DNA from 3 places in the Streptomyces sp. NPDC031497 genome. Region 1 is predicted to be linked to each of the others. Evidence: predicted binding sites of a transcription regulator. Region 1 holds the regulator's gene; each other region holds the start of a gene.
The links. Region 1 encodes HrcA, which represses chaperone genes, less so after heat shock. Its sites were predicted from a motif close to TTNGCACTCNGNNNNNCNGAGTGCNAA; they were not measured.
Positions count from the first base shown of each region.

Region 2: groL (chaperonin GroEL) is a predicted target of HrcA. The motif match lies at 3,271-3,297, and genes of this name have one in related genera.
Region 3: groES (co-chaperone GroES) is a predicted target of HrcA. The motif match lies at 2,192-2,218, and genes of this name have one in related genera.

Region 1 covers NZ_JBVIKO010000003.1:551,107-557,559, reverse strand. Annotated here, with positions in the region: gene hemW (radical SAM family heme chaperone HemW) at 1-72, shown strand, start outside; gene ACZ5K7_RS08515 (DUF3097 domain-containing protein) at 97-903, opposite strand; gene ACZ5K7_RS08510 (MBL fold metallo-hydrolase) at 938-1,678, opposite strand; gene hrcA (heat-inducible transcriptional repressor HrcA) at 1,842-2,858, shown strand; gene dnaJ (molecular chaperone DnaJ) at 2,859-3,995, shown strand; gene ACZ5K7_RS08495 (nitronate monooxygenase) at 4,144-5,298, shown strand; gene ACZ5K7_RS08490 (16S rRNA (uracil(1498)-N(3))-methyltransferase) at 5,295-6,050, shown strand; gene ACZ5K7_RS08485 (VOC family protein) at 6,080-6,453, shown strand, end outside.
Region 2 covers NZ_JBVIKO010000004.1:407,582-414,034, reverse strand. Annotated here, with positions in the region: gene ACZ5K7_RS10515 (glucosyl-3-phosphoglycerate synthase) at 1-487, opposite strand, end outside; SAM riboswitch class I at 645-807, shown strand; gene thrC (threonine synthase) at 826-2,112, shown strand; gene ACZ5K7_RS10505 (MoaD/ThiS family protein) at 2,159-2,434, shown strand; gene ACZ5K7_RS10500 (cold-shock protein) at 2,895-3,101, shown strand; gene groL (chaperonin GroEL) at 3,460-5,082, shown strand; gene ACZ5K7_RS10490 (NADH:flavin oxidoreductase) at 5,317-6,444, shown strand.
Region 3 covers NZ_JBVIKO010000006.1:1,167-7,619, forward strand. Annotated here, with positions in the region: gene ACZ5K7_RS13850 (class I SAM-dependent methyltransferase) at 1-91, opposite strand, end outside; gene ACZ5K7_RS13855 (polysaccharide deacetylase family protein) at 182-1,069, shown strand; gene ACZ5K7_RS13860 (polysaccharide deacetylase family protein) at 1,066-1,869, shown strand; gene groES (co-chaperone GroES) at 2,365-2,673, shown strand; gene groL (chaperonin GroEL) at 2,792-4,417, shown strand; gene ACZ5K7_RS13875 (ABC transporter permease) at 4,641-6,453, opposite strand, start outside.

The sequences.
Region 1 (6,453 bases):
GACGGCCGGGCCGTGCTGACGCTGCGGGGGCGGCTGCTGGCGGACGCGGTGGTCAGGGACCTGGTGGACTGACGGGGCCGGGGGCGAGGGGCGCGGCTACGGGGCCGTCACGAAGTCGATCAGTTCCTCCACCCGGCCCAGCAGCTCCGGTTCCAGGTCCTTGTAGGAGCCCACCCGGGCCAGGATCGCCTGCCACACCGCGCCCGTGTTGTCCGAGGGCCAGCCGAGGGCCCGGCACACGCCCGTCTTCCAGTCCTGGCCGTGCGGGACGCGCGGCCAGGACTCGATGCCCAGGGCCGCGGGCTTCACGGCCTCCCAGATGTCGATGTACGGGTGGCCGACCACCAGGGCGTGTGCGCCGGTGACCGACTGGGCGATCCGCCACTCCTTCGTGCCGGGGAGCAGGTGGTCCACCAGGACACCGAGGCGCGCGTCCGGGCCCGGTGCGAATTCGGCCACGATCGACGGGAGGTCGTCGACGCCCCCCAGGTACTCCACGACCACGCCCTCGATGCGCAGGTCGTCGCCCCAGACCTTCTCGACCAGTTCCGCGTCGTGGCGGCCCTCGACGTAGATGCGGCCGGCGCGGGCCACGCGCGCGCGTGCGCCGGGGACGGCGACCGACCCGGAGGCGGTACGGGCGGGGCGTGCGGGGGCGGCGGACGTGGGGCGTACGAGGGTGACCACCCGGCCCTCCAGCAGGAAGCCCCGCGGTTCCAGCGGGAAGACGCGGTGTTTGCCGAAGCGGTCCTCCAGGGTCACCGTGCCCGCCTCGCAGCGGATCACCGCGCCGCAGAACCCGGTGCCGGGTTCCTCGACGACCAGGCCGGGTTCGGCGGCCACCTCCGGGGCCGGTTTCGGCTTCTTCCACGGCGGGGTCAGGTCGGCGGAGTACTGGCGCATTCGGATGACGATAGGAGAAGCGGCGGCGGCGTGGTCACGACACGCCGAAACGGGCGGCCAGGGCGTCGCGTTGCCGTCGTACGAACTCCGCGTCCACCACCGCTCCGTGACCGGGCACGTACCGGGCGTCCTCGCCGCCGAGGGCGAGCAGGCGGTCCAGGGCGGCCGGCCAGCGGGACGGTACGGCGTCGGGGCCGGCCTGGGGGTCGCCGGACTCCTCCACCAGGTCGCCGCAGAACACCACCGGCGGGTCGCCGGGGACGCCGGGGACGCCGGGGACGAGGACCGCGAGGTCGTGGGAGGTGTGGCCGGGGCCCACGTCGGCCAGCAGGGCCCGGCGGCCGTCGCCGAGGTCGAGGGTCCACTCGCCGGAGACCGGACGGCGGGGCACGGGCAGCGCGTCGGCCGCCTCCTCGGCCTCCGGGGCCGGCAGGCCGTTGCGGACCGCGTCCAGGCGCAGCGCCTCGCGGCCGTGCGTGAAGACGGCCTCCGCGCCCGCCGCCGCGTGCACGTCCACGCCCGCGAACGCCGGGGTGCCGAAGACGTGGTCGAAGTGGGGGTGGGTGAGCGCGAGATGGGTCACACGGCGTCCGGCCAGCCGTTGCGCCTGCGTCCGCAACCGCGCGCCCTCCGCCAGGCTCGACCCGGCGTCCACCATCAGGACCGGTCCCGCCCCGAGGACCAGCCCGGCCGTGCAGTCCCAGCCCGGCAGCCGGCACCGGCCGACCCCCTCGGCCACCCGCTCCCAGCCCAGCTCTTCCCAAGTCACCGTCACACCACGACGCTAGCGGCAGAACGCCCCGGGTCCTCACCGACCTTGCCCAGTCGGTACCCGGCGGCCGTACACTGGGCCGGGGACGTTGGCACTCGGGATCGCAGAGTGCCAGGCGAAAGACCCGAAAGGCCGCGGGGACGACTTTCTGGAGGTGTGGCGCTGGATGCTGAGTGAACGCAGGCTTCAGGTATTGCGCGCCATTGTCCAGGATTACGTCGGCACCGAGGAGCCGGTGGGGTCGAAGGCGCTGACCGAGCGGCACAACCTCGGGGTCTCCCCGGCGACCGTGCGCAACGACATGGCCGCCCTGGAGGACGAGGGGTTCATCGCCCAGCCGCACACCAGCGCCGGGCGGATCCCCACCGACAAGGGCTACCGGCTGTTCGTCGACAAGCTGGCCGGCGTCAAGCCGATGAGCGCGCCCGAGCGGCGGGCCATCCAGAACTTCCTCGACGGCGCCGTCGACCTCGACGACGTCGTGGCGCGGACGGTGCGGCTGCTGGCGCAGCTGACGCGGCAGGTCGCGGTCGTGCAGTACCCGTCGCTGACACGGTCCACCGTGCGGCATGTGGAGCTGCTCGCGCTCGCGCCGGCCCGGCTGATGCTGGTGCTGATCACCGACACCGGGCGGGTCGAGCAGCGGATGGTCGACTGCCCGGCGCCCTTCGGGGAGACGTCCGTGGCGGATCTGCGGGCGCGGCTCAACAGCCGGATCGCGGGACGCCGGTTCTCGGACGTGCCCCGGCTGGTGGAGGACCTGCCGGACGCCTTCGAGGCCGAGGACCGCGGCACTGTCTCGGCGGTGCTCTCCACCCTGCTGGAGACGCTCGTCGAGGAGAACGAGGAGCGGCTGATGATCGGCGGCACCGCCAATCTCACCCGCTTCGGACATGATTTTCCCCTCATGATCCGGCCCGTCCTGGAGGCCCTGGAGGAGCATGTCGTCCTCCTCAAGCTCATGGGCGAGGCAGGGGATTCGGGCATGACCGTACGCATCGGTCACGAGAACGCCTACGAGGGACTCAACTCAACGTCCGTGGTGTCGGTCGGCTACGGTTCGGGCGGCGAGGCAGTCGCCAAGCTCGGCGTGGTCGGACCGACCCGCATGGATTACCCGGGAACGATGGGAGCGGTACGAGCGGTGGCACGGTACGTCGGACAGATCCTGGCGGAGTCGTAAGTGGCCACGGACTACTACGCCGTTCTCGGCGTGCGCCGCGACGCGTCGCAGGAAGAGATCAAGAAGGCCTTCCGTCGGCTCGCGCGCGAGCTGCACCCGGACGTCAACCCGGATCCGAAGACCCAGGAGCGGTTCAAGGAGATCAACGCCGCCTACGAGGTGCTCTCCGACCCGCAGAAGAAGCAGGTCTACGACCTCGGCGGCGACCCGCTCTCGCAGAGCGGCGGCGCGGGCGCGGGCGGCTTCGGGGCCGGCGGGTTCGGGAACTTCTCGGACATCATGGACGCGTTCTTCGGTACCGCGTCCCAGCGCGGGCCGAGGTCGCGTACGCGGCGCGGCCAGGACGCCATGATCCGGATCGAGGTCGAGCTCGACGAGGCGGCCTTCGGTACGACCAAGGACATCCAGGTCGACACGGCGATCGTCTGCAACACCTGCAACGGTGAGGGCGCGGCGCCGGGCACCTCCGCCCAGACGTGCGACATGTGCCGGGGCCGTGGTGAGGTCTCGCAGGTGACGCGGTCCTTCCTGGGCCAGGTCATGACCTCGCGGCCGTGTCCGCAGTGCCAGGGCTTCGGTACGGTCGTGCCGACGCCGTGTCCCGAGTGCGCCGGTGACGGGCGGGTGCGGTCGCGGCGGACGCTGACCGTGAAGATCCCGGCCGGTGTCGACAACGGCACCCGGATCCAGCTCGCCGGTGAGGGCGAGGTCGGGCCCGGCGGCGGTCCCGCCGGTGACCTGTACGTCGAGATCCACGAGCTGCCGCACTCCACGTTCCAGCGGCGCGGCGACGATCTGCACTGCACGGTGACCATCCCGATGACGGCGGCCTCGCTCGGTACGAAGGTGCCGCTGGAGACGCTGGACGGGATGGAGGAGGTCGACATCCGGCCGGGCACGCAGTCCGGGCAGTCGATCCCGCTGCACGGGCGCGGTGTCACGCATCTGCGCGGCGGCGGGCGCGGCGATCTCATCGTCCATGTCGAGGTGACCACCCCGACCAAGCTCGACCCCGAGCAGGAGCGGCTGCTGCGCGAGCTGGCGAAGCTGCGCGGCGAGGAACGGCCGACGGGGCAGTTCCAGCCGGGTCAGCAGGGACTGTTCAGCCGGCTGAAGGACGCGTTCAACGGGCGTTGACCCGTCGGCGGGCGCCGGCGGCCCGTCGTACGGGCGCCGGCGGGTCGCCGTGCGGGGGCGCGGCCCCTTCGCTGCCCGGACATGTCTGGCATGTGCCAGGGGTACGGCCCGATTCGGTCTTGTTCAAAGGACGTGACAACATGCCGTCATGTCCTCCGCGCTGACCGATCTCTTTCCCCTTCCGATCGTGCAGGCCCCCATGGCGGGCGGGGTCTCCGTGCCGCAGCTCGCCGCCGCCGTGTCCGAGGCGGGCGGGCTGGGGTTCCTGGCCGCCGGGTACAAGACCGCCGACGGGATGTACCAGGAGATCAAGCAGCTGCGGGGGCTGACCGGCCGTCCCTTCGGGGTGAACCTCTTCATGCCGCAGACGGAGTACGCCGAGGCCGGGGCCGTGGAGATCTACGCGCATCAGCTGGCCGGTGAGGCCGCCTGGTACAAGACCGAGCTGGGCGACCCCGACAGCGGCCGGGACGACGGGTACGAGGCCAAGCTGGCCGTGCTGCTCGACAACCCGGTGGCCGCGGCCTCGTTCCACTTCGGTGTCCCGGGCAAGGACGTCCTCGACTCCCTCCGCCGCGCGGGAACCCTCACCCTCGTCACCGCGACCACCGCCGAGGAGGCTCTCGCCGTCGAGCGGGCCGGGGCGGACGCGGTGATCGCCCAGGGCGTGGAGGCCGGCGGTCACCAGGGCACCCACCGGGACGTGCAGGAGAACGAGGGCTCCGGGATCGGGCTGCTGTCGCTGGTCGCCCAGATACGGGAGACGGTGGGCATCCCCGTCGTCGCCGCCGGCGGCATCATGCGCGGCAGCCAGATCGCCGCCGTGCTGGCCGCGGGGGCGAGCGCCGCCCAGCTGGGTACGGCCTTCCTCGCCACCCCCGAGTCCGGCGCCACCGACCTGCACAAGCGGGCGCTGACCGACCCGCTGTTCATCCGGACCGAACTGACCCGCGCGTTCTCCGGGCGGCCCGCCCGGGGGCTGGTCAACCGCTTCATGCGCGAGCACGGCCCGTACGCGCCCGCCGCCTACCCGGAGGTCCACCACCTGACCTCCCCGCTGCGCAAGGCCGCCGCCAAGGCCGAGGACGCGCAGGGCATGGCCCTGTGGGCCGGGCAGGGCCACCGGCTGGCCCGCCCGCTGCCCGCCGGGCAGCTGGTGGAGACCCTCACGGCGGAACTCGCCGCCGCGTCGACAGCGTTGTCGGGCAAGGCCGAAGGGCGCGAGGGGTACGAGGGGCACGAGGGGCACGAGGGGTACGAGGGGTACGAGGGGTACGAGGGGTACGAGGGGGGCAGGCGGTGACCGCCCCGGTGTTCGTGCTCGACCCGCTCGTGGAACCCGACCTCTCCGGCGGCGAGGTCGTCCTGGACGGGCCCGAGGGACGGCACGCCGTCTCCGTGAAGCGGCTGCAGCCCGGCGAGGACGTCATCCTCACCGACGGGCGCGGCCGCTGGACGGAGGGCGTCGTACGGGCCGCCGAGGGCAAGGACCGGCTGATCGTCCACATGACGTCGATCTCGGAGGAGCCGGAGCCGTCTCCCCGCATCACCGTCGTCCAGGCCCTGCCCAAGGGCGACCGCGGCGAGGTCGCCGTGGAGACCATGACCGAGGTCGGCGTCGACGCGATCGTGCCCTGGCAGGCCGCCCGCTGCATCACCCAGTGGAAGGGCGACCGGGGCCTGAAGTCCCTCGCGAAGTGGCGGGCCACCGCCCGCGAGGCCGGCAAGCAGTCCCGCCGGGTGCGCTTCCCGGAGATCGCGGACGCGGCGACCACCAAGCAGGTCGCCGCACTGCTCGCCGGAGCCGACCTGGCCGCCGTGCTCCACTCCGACTTCGAGCACGGCAGTGACCCGCTCGCCGAGGCCCAACTGCCCGCCGAGGGCGAGATCGTGCTCGTCGTCGGGCCCGAAGGGGGCGTCGCCCGGGACGAGCTCGCGCTCTTCGAGGAGGCGGGTGCGAAGGCGTACACCCTGGGACCTACCGTGATGCGCACATCGACCGCAGGCACCGCGGCCGCGGCCCTGCTGCTGGGCCGCACCGGCCGCTGGTCCTGACCCGTACGACACCTCAGGGGGAACGCGCCGTGGAACTCGCCCAAGTCCGGCTCCTGGTCTCCGACTTCGCCGCCTGCTACCGCTTCTACGCCGAGGTGCTCGGGCTGAAGCCGCAGTCGGGGGCGAGCGAGGGACCGTACGAGAAGTTCAGCCCGCACGCCGGGTCGGCGGGGATAGCCCTCCAGGACCGGGCCATGATGGCCGAAGTGCTGGGCGAGCTGGGGGAGACCGCGACCGGGCACCGTTCGCTGGTGGTGCTGCGCGTCGACGACCTGGACGCCTACTGCGAGCAGATCGCCGCGCGGGGCGCGGTGCTGGTGCACGGGCCGGCGCCGATGACGGAACGCATGCGCGTCGCCCACCTCAAGGACCCGGAGGGCAACCTGGTGGAACTCCAGGAGTG
Region 2 (6,453 bases), on a different contig from region 1:
CGAGCGGGCGGTCGTACATCGCCTTGACCAGGTCCACGTCCGGGTCGGTCAGCAGCGGGCCGACGATCCCGGTGACGAAGTCGGAGGAGAAGTCACGCAGGTCGGCGTCGATGAAGCAGACGATGTCGCCGGTGGTGACCAGGAGGGAGCGCCAGAGGACCTCGCCCTTGCCGGGGACGGCGGGGATGCGCGGCAGGATCGTGTCGCGGTGGACGACCCGGGCGCCGGCCGCCGCGGCCACCGCCGCCGTACGGTCGGTGGAACCGGAGTCGACGACCACGATCTCGTCGACGAGCGGCACCTGCCGCATGAGGTCGTGACGGATGATCGCGACTATGTCGCCGACCGTCTCCTCCTCGTTGAGCGCGGGCAGCACGACGGAGACGGACTGACCGGTGCGCTGCTTGGCGGCGAGTATCCGGTGCAGCGGGCGGTCGTTCATGGACCAGGAGCGGGTGGCCAGCCAGCGCTCGACTTCTTCCAGCACAGTCAGCGGCTCCTCACTGTCACGGTCACACTGCGAGGTGTGATCCATCTCGCGGTTCGGACGACTATCTCAACTGTCCTGGCCTTCGGTTACAGTCTTGAACAACGCCGATGACCATCGCATGTCCTGAGGTCACCGAGCGTTGACAACTGCATACCGCTCATCCAGAGGGGCAGAGGGATACGGCCCGATGAAGCCCCGGCAACCCTCCAGTCGGTTACTCGTGGATCGCTGATCAATGTCGATCACTCGCGAGGCTCCCGACTAGGGAAGGTGCCAAATCCGTCTCACGGCGAGATGCGTCGTGAGGAAGATGAGGAGAAAGGGCCTCGCCTCACATGGCTGTGCAGACTGCTGCGACCACCACCGACTCCACGACCGTCGACCTTGGTCCCGCCACCGCCCTGAGCTGCCGCGAGTGCGGCCACCGCGTGCCGCTCGGCCCGGTGTTCGCCTGCGAGGAGTGTTTCGGCCCGCTCGAAATCGCGTACGACTTCTCGGCCTACGACACCGAGGAGCTGCGGAAGCGGATCGAAGCGGGTCCCGCGAACATCTGGCGCTACGCGCCGCTGCTGCCCGTCCCCGCGGACGTGGCGACCAAGCCGAACATCAACCCGGGCTGGACCAAGCTCGTCCAGGCCGACAACCTGGCGAAGGAGCTGGGCGTCACCGGCGGCCTGTACGTCAAGGACGACTCCGGCAACCCGACGCACTCCTTCAAGGACCGGGTCGTCGCCCAGGCCGTCGAGGCCGCGCGCGCCTTCGGCTACACCACGCTCTCCTGCTCCTCCACCGGCAACCTGGCCGGCGCGGTCGGTGCCGCCGCCGCCCGGGCCGGCTTCCGCTCCTGCGTGTTCATCCCGCACGACCTGGAGCAGGGCAAGATCGTCATGGCCGCGATCTACGGCGGCGAGCTCGTCGGCATCGAGGGCAACTACGACGACGTGAACCGTTTCTGCTCCGAGCTGATCGGTGACTCGGCCGGTGAGGGCTGGGGCTTCGTCAACGTCAACCTGCGGCCGTACTACGCGGAGGGCTCCAAGACCCTGGCGTACGAGATCTGCGAGCAGCTCGGCTGGCGGATCCCCGACCAGCTGGTCGTCCCGATCGCCTCCGGCTCGCAGCTCACGAAGATCGACAAGGGGCTGCAGGAGCTGATCAAGCTCGGGCTCGTCGAGGACAGGCCGTACAAGATCTTCGGCGCGCAGGCCGAGGGGTGCTCGCCGGTGTCGGTGGCCTACAAGGCGGGCCACGACGTGGTGCGGCCGCAGAAGCCGAACACCATCGCCAAGTCCCTCGCCATCGGCAACCCGGCCGACGGGCCGTACGTCCTGGACATCGCGCGCCGTACCGGCGGTGCGGTGGAGGACGTGACCGACGAGCAGGTCGTCGACGCGATCAAGCTGCTCGCGCGGACCGAGGGAATCTTCGCGGAGACCGCCGGCGGGGTGACGGTCGGAGTCACCAGGAAGCTCATCGAGAATGGGCTGATCGATCCGGCGAAGTCGGTCGTTGTACTCAACACGGGTGACGGACTGAAGACACTGGACGCCGTGGCGGGGACCGGGCTCACGGCGACTATTCGCCCGAATCTCGAGTCTTTCCGCGAGGCCGGGCTCGCCTGAGCCAGCCGTAAAAAACCAGGGCGTTGTCCCGATCGGAGGTTCACACGTGAGCGTCACCGTTCGCATCCCCACCATCCTGCGTACCTACACCGGTGGTCAGGCCGAAGTCAGTGCCGAAGGAGGCACCCTCGGCGAAGTCATCTCCGATCTGGAGAAGAAGCACACCGGGATCGCCGCCCGCGTTCTCGACGACGAGGGCAAGCTGCGCCGGTTTGTGAATGTGTACGTCAATGATGACGATGTGCGGTTCGAGCAGGGCCTGGAGACGGCCACCCCGGACGGTGCCGGCGTCTCCATCATCCCGGCCGTCGCCGGCGGTTGACCTGCTGACAGGCTGATCGAATGACCGAACATTACCTTCGGTAACGCCGATCACCGACTGTTCACCCGATTGCCCCCTCCGCGAGAGAAGCGGAGGGGGCAATTCTGTGTGGTTGAGCGCGGTACAGTTGGGGAACGCGGTTCCGATCTCCAGGTCGGGAGCCCCGTATTCGATACCGCTGACCCGATAAGAAGTAGCCAAAGTGCGCGGGTTATATGCGGCTTTTGTGGCTTTTATGGGGCCCGACTTGCCCTGAATTCGGCCGAATTCTTGCTACATTCCGGACCCTTCCCGTCCAGAATTCTCGTCCGATTGACCTGTTGCAGACGGCAGTTGGACAGATACATTCAGCCGCGGTCGACGCGTTCCGGCGCACGCCCCCAAACCTGTGGGGGGTGAGGTCTGACCCGGATCCGCGAAGTGTGGATCTGTGCAAGGGCCAGTAATAGGGGAGTTAGGCATGGCTCAGGGCACCGTCAAGTGGTTCAACGCGGAGAAGGGGTACGGCTTCATCGCGGTCGACGGTGGTGCGGATGTTTTCGTCCACTACAGTGCGATTCAGATGGACGGCTACCGCACCCTGGAGGAAGGTCAGCGGGTCGATTTCGAGATCTCGCAGGGCCAGAAGGGGCCGCAGGCGGACATGGTCCGGCTCGCGACCAGCTGAAGCACGCGCCGACTGACAGCGTCGTTCTTCTTTCTTTGTCGGAGGGCTCGTATCCCATGGGGAGTCATGGGTTACGAGCCCTTTGGCATGCCCGGGGCGAGTGGGCCGGCGCACCCCGCGGGTGCGGCCCGGTGCGCCGCCCTGCGCGCGGCCCAGTCTCCCGGAGGCGCTTGCACTCGGCATGGGCGAGTGCTAATCATTGGCGTTAGCACTCTGAAGGTGAGAGTGACAAAAATGGACCGGGTCGGTGAGGCCCGCAGGCCGGGTGGGGCAAGGAACCCACGGGTCGGCGAGCCGTCCGTCGCGGGCGCGGGCGCGGTCCGAAGACTCACCCCCAGTCCTGGAGGGACCACTTCACATGGCCAAGATCATCGCGTTCGACGAGGAGGCGCGGCGCGGCCTTGAGCGCGGTATGAACCAGCTCGCCGACGCCGTCAAGGTCACCCTCGGCCCCAAGGGCCGCAACGTCGTCCTTGAGAAGAAGTGGGGCGCCCCCACGATCACCAACGATGGTGTGTCCATCGCCAAGGAGATCGAGCTGGAGGACCCGTACGAGAAGATCGGCGCCGAGCTGGTCAAGGAAGTCGCCAAGAAGACGGACGACGTCGCCGGTGACGGTACGACCACCGCGACCGTGCTCGCCCAGGCCCTGGTCAAGGAAGGCCTGCGCAACGTCGCCGCCGGCGCCAACCCGATGGCCCTGAAGCGCGGTATCGAGAAGGCCGTCGAGGCCGTCTCCGGTGCCCTGCTCGAGCAGGCGAAGGATGTCGAGACCAAGGAGCAGATCGCCTCCACGGCCTCCATCTCCGCCGCCGACACCCAGATCGGCGAGCTCATCGCCGAGGCGATGGACAAGGTCGGCAAGGAAGGCGTCATCACCGTCGAGGAGTCCCAGACCTTCGGTCTGGAGCTGGAGCTCACCGAGGGTATGCGCTTCGACAAGGGCTACATCTCGGCGTACTTCGCCACCGACATGGAGCGTATGGAGGCGTCCCTCGACGACCCGTACATCCTGATCGCCAACTCGAAGATCGGCTCCGTCAAGGACCTGCTCCCGCTCCTGGAGAAGGTCATGCAGTCGGGCAAGCCGCTGCTGATCATCGCCGAGGACGTCGAGGGCGAGGCCCTGTCGACCCTGGTCGTCAACAAGATCCGCGGCACCTTCAAGTCCGTCGCGGTCAAGGCCCCGGGCTTCGGCGACCGCCGCAAGGCGATGCTGAACGACATCGCCATCCTCACCGGTGGCGAGGTCATCTCCGAGGAGGTCGGTCTCAAGCTGGAGAACACGACCCTCGACCTGCTGGGCCGCGCCCGCAAGGTGGTCATCACCAAGGACGAGACCACCATCGTCGACGGCGCCGGCTCCACCGAGCAGGTCCAGGGCCGGGTCAACCAGATCCGCGCCGAGATCGAGCAGTCCGACTCGGACTACGACCGCGAGAAGCTCCAGGAGCGCCTGGCCAAGCTCGCCGGTGGCGTCGCCGTCATCAAGGCCGGTGCCGCGACCGAGGTCGAGCTCAAGGAGCGCAAGCACCGCATCGAGGACGCCGTTCGCAACGCGAAGGCGGCCGTCGAGGAGGGCATCGTCGCCGGTGGTGGCGTGGCCCTGCTCCAGGCCTCCCAGGTGTTCGAGAAGCTGGAGCTCGAAGGTGACGAGGCGACCGGCGCCAACGCCGTGAAGCTCGCCCTGGAGGCCCCGCTCAAGCAGATCGCCGTCAACGGTGGTCTCGAGGGTGGCGTCGTCGTCGAGAAGGTGCGCAACCTTCAGGTCGGCCACGGCCTGAACGCCGCGACCGGCGAGTACGTCGACATGATCGCCGAGGGCATCATCGACCCGGCGAAGGTGACGCGCTCTGCCCTGCAGAACGCCGCCTCCATCGCCGCGCTGTTCCTGACCACCGAGGCCGTCATCGCCGACAAGCCGGAGAAGGCCGCCGCGGCCGCTCCGGGCGGCATGCCGGGCGGTGACATGGACTTCTGATCGACCTCTGGCCGATCGCTCGTCCTGACCGAGGGCGGCACCCCCTGTTCGACAGGGGGTGCCGCCCTCGGGCGTTTCCGCCTCGATGGCGGCCGTGAATCCGTGTCCGGGGTCACACGGCTTTCGGGCGGGGGCGGGAATGGGTACGTACGGGCAGGCCGTTGTGCACGTATGTGCACTCAATGCGTGTGCACATACCGTCCGGTCTACGACTTACCATGAGGAGCCCCCCACGTGACCGTCTCCACGCCTCCCGCCTCCCGCGCGGCCGAGATCCTCTCCCGTCCGATCACCCTGAACGGGCTCACGGTTCCCAACCGGATCGTGATGGCGCCGATGACCCGGCAGTTCAGCCCGGGCGGCGTCCCCGGCGAGGACGTGGTCTCGTACTACGCCCGCCGGGCCGCCGCCGGTGTCGGTCTGATCGTCACCGAGGGCACGTACGTCGGTCACGACTCGGCCGGGCAGAGCAGCCGCATCCCGCGGTTCCACGGCGAGGAGCAGCTGGCGGGCTGGGCGAAGGTCGCCGAGGGGGTGCACGCGGCCGGCGGCACCATCGTCCCGCAGCTGTGGCACATCGGCATGGTGCGCAAGCAGGGCCAGCCCCCGTTCGCGGACGCCCCCGCCGTCGGCCCCTCCGGCATCCGCCTGGACGGCACCGAGGGCGAGGGCAAGGCGATGACCGGCCAGGACCTGGACGACGTCATCCGCGCGTTCGCCGAGGCCGCGGCCGACGCCGAGCGCATCGGCTTCGACGGCGTCGAGCTGCACGGGGCCCACGGCTACCTCCTCGACCAGTTCCTGTGGGCGGGCACCAACCGCCGTACCGACGCCTACGGCGGTGACCCGGTCGCCCGCACCAAGTACGCGGCCGAGCTCGTGGCCGCCGTACGCGCGGCGGTCTCCCCGGAGTTCCCGGTGATCTTCCGCTACTCGCAGTGGAAGTCGGACAACTACGACGCCCGTCTCGCCGAGACCCCGGAGGAGCTGGAGGCGATCCTCACCCCGCTGGCGGCGGCCGGTGTCGACGTCTTCCACGCCTCCACCCGGCGCTACTGGCTGCCCGAGTTCGAGGGCTCCGACCTGAACCTGGCCGGCTGGACCAAGAAGCTCACCGGGAAGCCGACCATCACCGTCGGCTCGGTCGGCCTCGACGGCGACTTCATCAAGGGCTTCGCGGGCGAGGGCTCCCCGGTCCGGGGCATCGAGGACCTCCTCGACAGCCTGGAGCGCGAGGAGTACGACATGGTCGCCGTCGGCCGCGCCATCCTCCAGGACCCGGAGTGGGCGGCGAAGGTGCTCGCCGGGCGCACGGAGGACCTGAAGTCGTACGACGCGACGGCGCTCAAGAGCCTGAGCTGAGAGCTTGAG
Region 3 (6,453 bases), on a different contig from region 1:
CGGCGAGTTCGTCGGCGGGCGCGGTGCCGCGCACCTCGGCGAGGAGGGCGCGGCCCTCGGGGGAGAGGAGGGGGGCGAGGAGGTCGTTCACCGGGACATTGTCGGCCAGTCGGTGGATGGTTCGCCTCCGGCGGCGGTGTCGGCGCCGGTTCCGGGGGAGGTCCTGGAAGGATCCGACGCCATGCGAGTAGTCGTACAAAATGACAAAAAAGGGTTGAAGGCGGGTATGGCGGGCCTGCTGGCCGCGGCCACCCTGATGTCCGGCTGCGCGGGGCCCGACACCGGCTCCACCGCCCGTCCCGCCGCCGGCCAGCAGCCGCACCGGGCAGCGCCCGCCCCCGACTCCCACGCCGCCCTGGTCGCCGCCGCCAGGCGCTGGGGCCTGGACGCGGTCCCGCTGCGGCCCCCGGCCCCGCCGAAGGTGAAGCCGAGGATCACCGCGCGCGACGGCTTCGAGGTGGACGGGCAGGAGGAGGACGACCTGCCCCCGGTCTTCACCACGATCCCGACCAAACAGAAAATCGTCTTCCTGACCATCGACGACGGCTGGAACAAGGACCCGCGGTTCCTCCGCATGATGAACGACCTGCGGATCCCCTACACCGCGTTCCTCAGCAACTACCTGGTCAAGGACGACTACGGCTTCTTCCGCAGGATGCAGGCCGAGGGCCACACCCTCAACAACCACACCCTGACCCACCCCTATCTGCCCGGTCTGTCCTACGAGGAGCAGAGGGACGAGATCTGCGGCATGCAGGCGATCATGAAGAAGCAGTTCGGCAAGGCGCCGACGGTCTTCCGGCCGCCCTACGGCAACTACAACGGCGACACCCTGCGTGCCGCCAAGTCCTGCGGCATCAAGTACGCGCCGATCTGGGACGAGGAGGTGTTCGTCGACCACTGGGAGTATCGCGAGTGGGACCGCGGCCTGCACCCCGGTGACATCGTGCTCACGCACTTCCGGGGCAAGGACGACTGGGACGGCACGATGATCGACGACATGCGCCGCTTTCTGAACAAGGTCACCCGCGAGGGCTATGCGGTGGCGCGCCTGGAGGACTACCTGTGAGCCGGCCGAGGGCGACGGCCGCGCTGCTGACCGCCGCCCTCCTCCTGGCGGGCTGCGCCCAGTCCGTCGACCCGATCGAACGGCTGGGCAAGAAGGCGGCCGACCGGGTACGGCCGCACGGCCCGGCCGCCGAACAGCCGTACCGCCGCTGGGGCCTGACCGCGCCCCTGCTCCCGGCGCCGCACCCCCCGCTCCACCCGCTCGCCCTCCGCACGGACCTCCCGCCGGTCGTCGACCACGTCACCACCACCGACAAGGTCGTCTTCCTCACCTACGACGACGGCGCCGAGAAGGACCCCCGGTTCGTGGACATGGTCCGTGAACTGCGGCTCCCGGTGAGCATGTTCCTCACGGACAGCGTGGTCGGCCCGGGCTACGGCCACTTCGCCCGCCTCCAGGAGGTCGGCGCGAGCGTCCAGAACCACACCCTCGACCATCCGGCCATGCCGGGCCTGCCCTACGCCGGACAGCGTGCCGAGATCTGCGGCCAGCAGGAGAAGCTCAAGTCCCGCTTCGGTATCCGCCCCCGCCTCTTCCGCCCGCCCTACGGCACGTACGACACCACCACCCTGCGCGCGGCGGCCGACTGCGGGGTGACGGCGGTGGTCCTGTGGCGCGCGGCGATGACGGCCGACGGCATCGCCTACCGCCGCGGTGAGAAGCGGCTGCGCCCCGGCGACATCGTCCTGGTCGGCCCGGACGAGGCCACGGGCCTGACCCTGCGCGAACGCACGACCCGCCTGCTCCGCCGGGTCCAGGAAAACGGCCTGACGGTGGGACGGCTGGAGGATTACCTGTAGGCCCGACCGTCGTCGTCGCTGCTGCTGCTGCTGCTGCTGTCGCTGTCGCTGTCGCTGCCGCCGTCGCCGTCGCCGTCGCCGTCGCCGTCGCGCCGCCGCCGCCGCGTCCCGGCCCGGCCGCCGCCGCGTACCGGCCCGTGCGGTGTCCGCGTGCCCGGCCCGTGCGGTCTGCGCGTGCCCGGCCCGTGAGGCGTTCGCGTTCCCGGCCCGTGCGGCGTTCGGGGGCGGGGGCGGAGCCGAAAGCGGGGGTCCGGGGTGGCAGTCCCAGGGGTGGTCACCGCGGCCCCGGTCACCGTTTTTTTCGACGCCGCGCCGCAGGTAATTGGCACTCCGCTTGACCGAGTGCTAATCGCGGTCATAGTCTCGGCTCTGGCACTCGGCAGATGAGAGTGCCAACTACGCGACGGGCAGGTCCGGCACCCGCGACGACGGATCCACCTGGTCGCCACCTCAGACAGTTAACCCCGTGAGATCTCCGAAGGGGGAGGTCGGATCGTGACGACCACCAGCTCCAAGGTTGCCATCAAGCCGCTCGAGGACCGCATTGTGGTCCAGCCGCTCGACGCCGAGCAGACCACCGCCTCTGGCCTGGTCATCCCGGACACCGCGAAGGAGAAGCCCCAGGAGGGCGCCGTCCTCGCCGTGGGCCCGGGCCGCTTCGAGAACGGCGAGCGCCTGCCGCTCGACGTCAAGGTCGGCGACGTCGTGCTGTACAGCAAGTACGGCGGCACCGAGGTGAAGTACAACGGCGACGAGTACCTCGTCCTCTCGGCTCGCGACGTGCTCGCGATCATCGAGAAGTAGTTCACCTCAAGCACATTCTGCTTTGAGCTGCGCCCCTGGCCCCCGCGACCTTATGAAGCCGGGCGTCAGGGGCGCGGTTCGTTTCACCCACGCTTTCCGAGAGGGCTGAACCGCTCCCATGGCGAAGATCCTGAAGTTCGACGAGGACGCCCGTCGCGCCCTCGAGCGCGGCGTCAACAAGCTTGCCGACACCGTCAAGGTGACGATCGGCCCCAAGGGCCGCAACGTCGTCATCGACAAGAAGTTCGGCGCCCCCACCATCACCAACGACGGCGTCACCATCGCCCGCGAGGTCGAGCTCGACGACCCGTACGAGAACCTCGGCGCCCAGCTGGTGAAGGAGGTGGCGACCAAGACCAACGACATCGCGGGTGACGGTACGACCACCGCCACCGTGCTGGCCCAGGCGCTCGTCCGCGAGGGCCTGAAGAACGTCGCCGCCGGCGCCTCCCCGGCCGCCCTGAAGAAGGGCATCGACGCGGCCGTCGCCGCGGTCTCCGAGGAGCTGCTCTCCTCCGCCCGTCCGATCGACGACAAGGCCGACATCGCCGCCGTCGCCGCGCTGTCCGCCCAGGACCAGCAGGTCGGCGAGCTCATCGCCGAGGCGATGGACAAGGTCGGCAAGGACGGTGTCATCACCGTCGAGGAGTCCAACACCTTCGGTCTGGAGCTGGACTTCACCGAGGGCATGGCCTTCGACAAGGGCTACCTGTCGCCGTACTTCGTGACGGACCAGGAGCGCATGGAGGCCGTCCTGGAGGACCCCTACATCCTCATCAACCAGGGCAAGGTCTCCTCCATCGCGGACCTGCTCCCGCTGCTCGAGAAGATCATCCAGAGCAACGCCTCCCGCCCGCTGCTGATCATCGCCGAGGACGTCGAGGGCGAGGCGCTCTCCACCCTCGTCGTCAACAAGATCCGCGGCACCTTCAACGCGGTCGCGGTCAAGGCCCCCGGCTTCGGCGACCGCCGCAAGGCGATGCTGGAGGACCTGGCGATCCTCACCGGCGCCACGGTCATCTCCGAGGAGGTCGGCCTCAAGCTCGACCAGGTCGGCCTGGACGTGCTGGGCTCCGCCCGCCGTGTCACGGTCACCAAGGACGACACCACGGTCGTCGACGGCGCCGGTGACTCTGGTGCCGTCACCGGCCGCGTCGCCCAGATCAAGGCCGAGATCGAGAACACCGACTCCGACTGGGACCGCGAGAAGCTCCAGGAGCGCCTCGCGAAGCTGGCCGGCGGCGTGTGCGTGATCAAGGTCGGCGCCGCCACCGAGGTGGAGCTGAAGGAGAAGAAGCACCGTCTGGAGGACGCCATCTCCGCGACCCGCGCCGCGGTCGAGGAGGGCATCGTCTCCGGCGGTGGCTCCGCGCTCGTCCACGCCGCGAAGGTGCTGGAGGGCGGCCTGGGCAAGACCGGCGACGAGGCCACCGGTGTCGCCGTGGTCCGCCGCGCGGTCGTCGAGCCGCTGCGCTGGATCGCCGAGAACGCCGGCCTGGAGGGCTACGTCATCACCTCCAAGGTCGCCGAGCTCGACAAGGGCCAGGGCTTCAACGCCGCCACCGGCGAGTACGGCGACCTGGTCAAGGCCGGCGTCATCGACCCGGTCAAGGTCACCCGCTCCGCCCTGGAGAACGCCGCCTCCATCGCCTCCCTGCTCCTGACGACCGAGACCCTGGTCGTCGAGAAGAAGGAAGAGGAGGAGCCGGCGGCCGCCGGTCACTCCCACGGCCACTCCCACTGAGGCACGCCGGCAAAGCCGGTAAGCAGTAAGTCACTGTGCCCCGCCGCTCCGCGGCGGGGCACAGTGCTGTCGTGCTGGGGGGGGCGGAGGGGACGGCAGATCCGGATCGGCGGTGTGCGGCTCGCCCGCCCTCGTCGGCTGCCCTCCCCGCTCGGCTCCGAGGGGCGGCCCGAAGCCGAGGACCTGCTTCGGGCAGCCGCTTTCGCCATGGCGAGCCGAGCGGTCAGTCGCGGCGGATCAGCTCCGGATCGATCCGGCGGCCGGCCAGTGGCAGTGAGCCCGCCGCCGCGGCCGCCAGCACTCCCGCCACCGCCAGGGACAGCAGGGGGATGCCGGCGACATCCCAGCGGACCACTCCACCGCCGGTGATCAGGTAGCTGGACTCGGCGAGCTTCCCGGTGACGACCGCCAGGGCGAGACCGAGACCGAGCGGCAGCACCACCTGGAGGCACTGCACGGCCCGCATGGTCCGTGCCCGGGCGCCGATCAGGGTGACGGCGGTGACCTGCGCACGGCGTTCGACCGCGCGATCGGTCACGGACACCAGGAACGCGGCCACGCCGATGACCAGCCCCATGATCATGCCGAGGGCCAGCAGGGTTTCGACGACGGATATCTGTTCGAGTCCCTGGACGTTCATTCCGACCAGCTCCACCTCGGCGATCGGGGCGATCGCCCCGATACCGTCGAGGACCTTGCGGACCTGGCCCGGCTCCGAGCCGCTGGTGAGCACGAGCTCGGCGTCACGGGGCCGGGCGTGTGCGGGCAGTGCCGACGGTGGGACGAGGAGCACGGCGTTGCCCACGGCGGACGCGGAGTACCCGCTGTAGACGATCCCGTCGGTGGGGAAGCCGATGTCCAGGTGCCCGGTCCCGCTCCCCGAGAGGCGGAACCGGAACGGCGTGCCCGGTTTCACGCCGGATCCGACGCTGGAGTTGGGGTCGACGAGCCTCATCACCTTGCCGTCCACGCAGCCATGGGAGCGCTGGACCATGTGCTCCAGCTGCGCGCAGGTGGCGATCAGGGCGGTGGCCGACGACGCGAACGCGTCCTCGGGGCTCTTCCTCTCGAAGTCGACCCAGGAGTTCATCATGACGGCGTGGGTGCGCACACCGGCGAGGCCGCCGAGTTCCCTCTGCCGGTCCGGGGTCAGAGCGGACAGGGAGAGGGAGTAGTCCTGCACGGGTCCGGACGGCCGGCTGACCTGTTCCAGCTGGATGAGAACACCCTGGGCGAGCGAGGCGGCGTAGACGAGGAGTACGAGACCGGTGACGACCCTCATCGTGCTTCCGGGCTCGGCCTCGTTGCGCCGCATCGCCAGGTTGAGCGTGAGGGACTGGGTGGACGCCGCCACTCGGCGGGCGAGAACGTACGAGATCAACGGGAGCGTGAGCACGAGCCCGACTCCGGTCAGCACGACGCCGCCGACCACGAGCAGCGCGTTCACGCCCACACTCGACGCGGGGTGCCCGAGCACACCGCTGACGCAGAAGCCGGACACGATGCCCATACCGGCGATCAGGAGGAGACCGCCCCACCTGGACGGCGGCCGCGGCAGCGCGGTGCGGCGTACCGCCAGCGGGTTGGCGGCGGCCTCCCGCGCGCTCTTGCGGCCGACGAACCAGGCCAGCGCCGGGCAGCCGATCAGGCACACGGCGACCGTGGTCGCGGACAGGGCGCCGTCGTCCGGATACCACCGCAGCGCGGGCAGCCCCGTCCTGGACATCACCTGGTTGAGAACCCAGTACTCACCCAGGCCGAGCACCGCGCCGAGCAGTGCGGCCATCACGGTCTCCGCCGCGTTCACGCGCTGGGTGCCCTTGACGCTGAGGCCGAGCAGGCGCAGCGCCGCCAGGCGCCGCATGCGGCTGGCGGCGGACAGACGCGCACAGACGGTGAGGAAGATCCCCAGGGGCAGCAGAACCAGGGTGGCCAGAGCGAACCGCACGTCCGTCAGCGTGGACGGTTCCACGGCGGGGGACGGGGCGTAGTCGTACCCGAACCCCTTCAGGGTCCGGCCCTCGTGGGCGATCCGG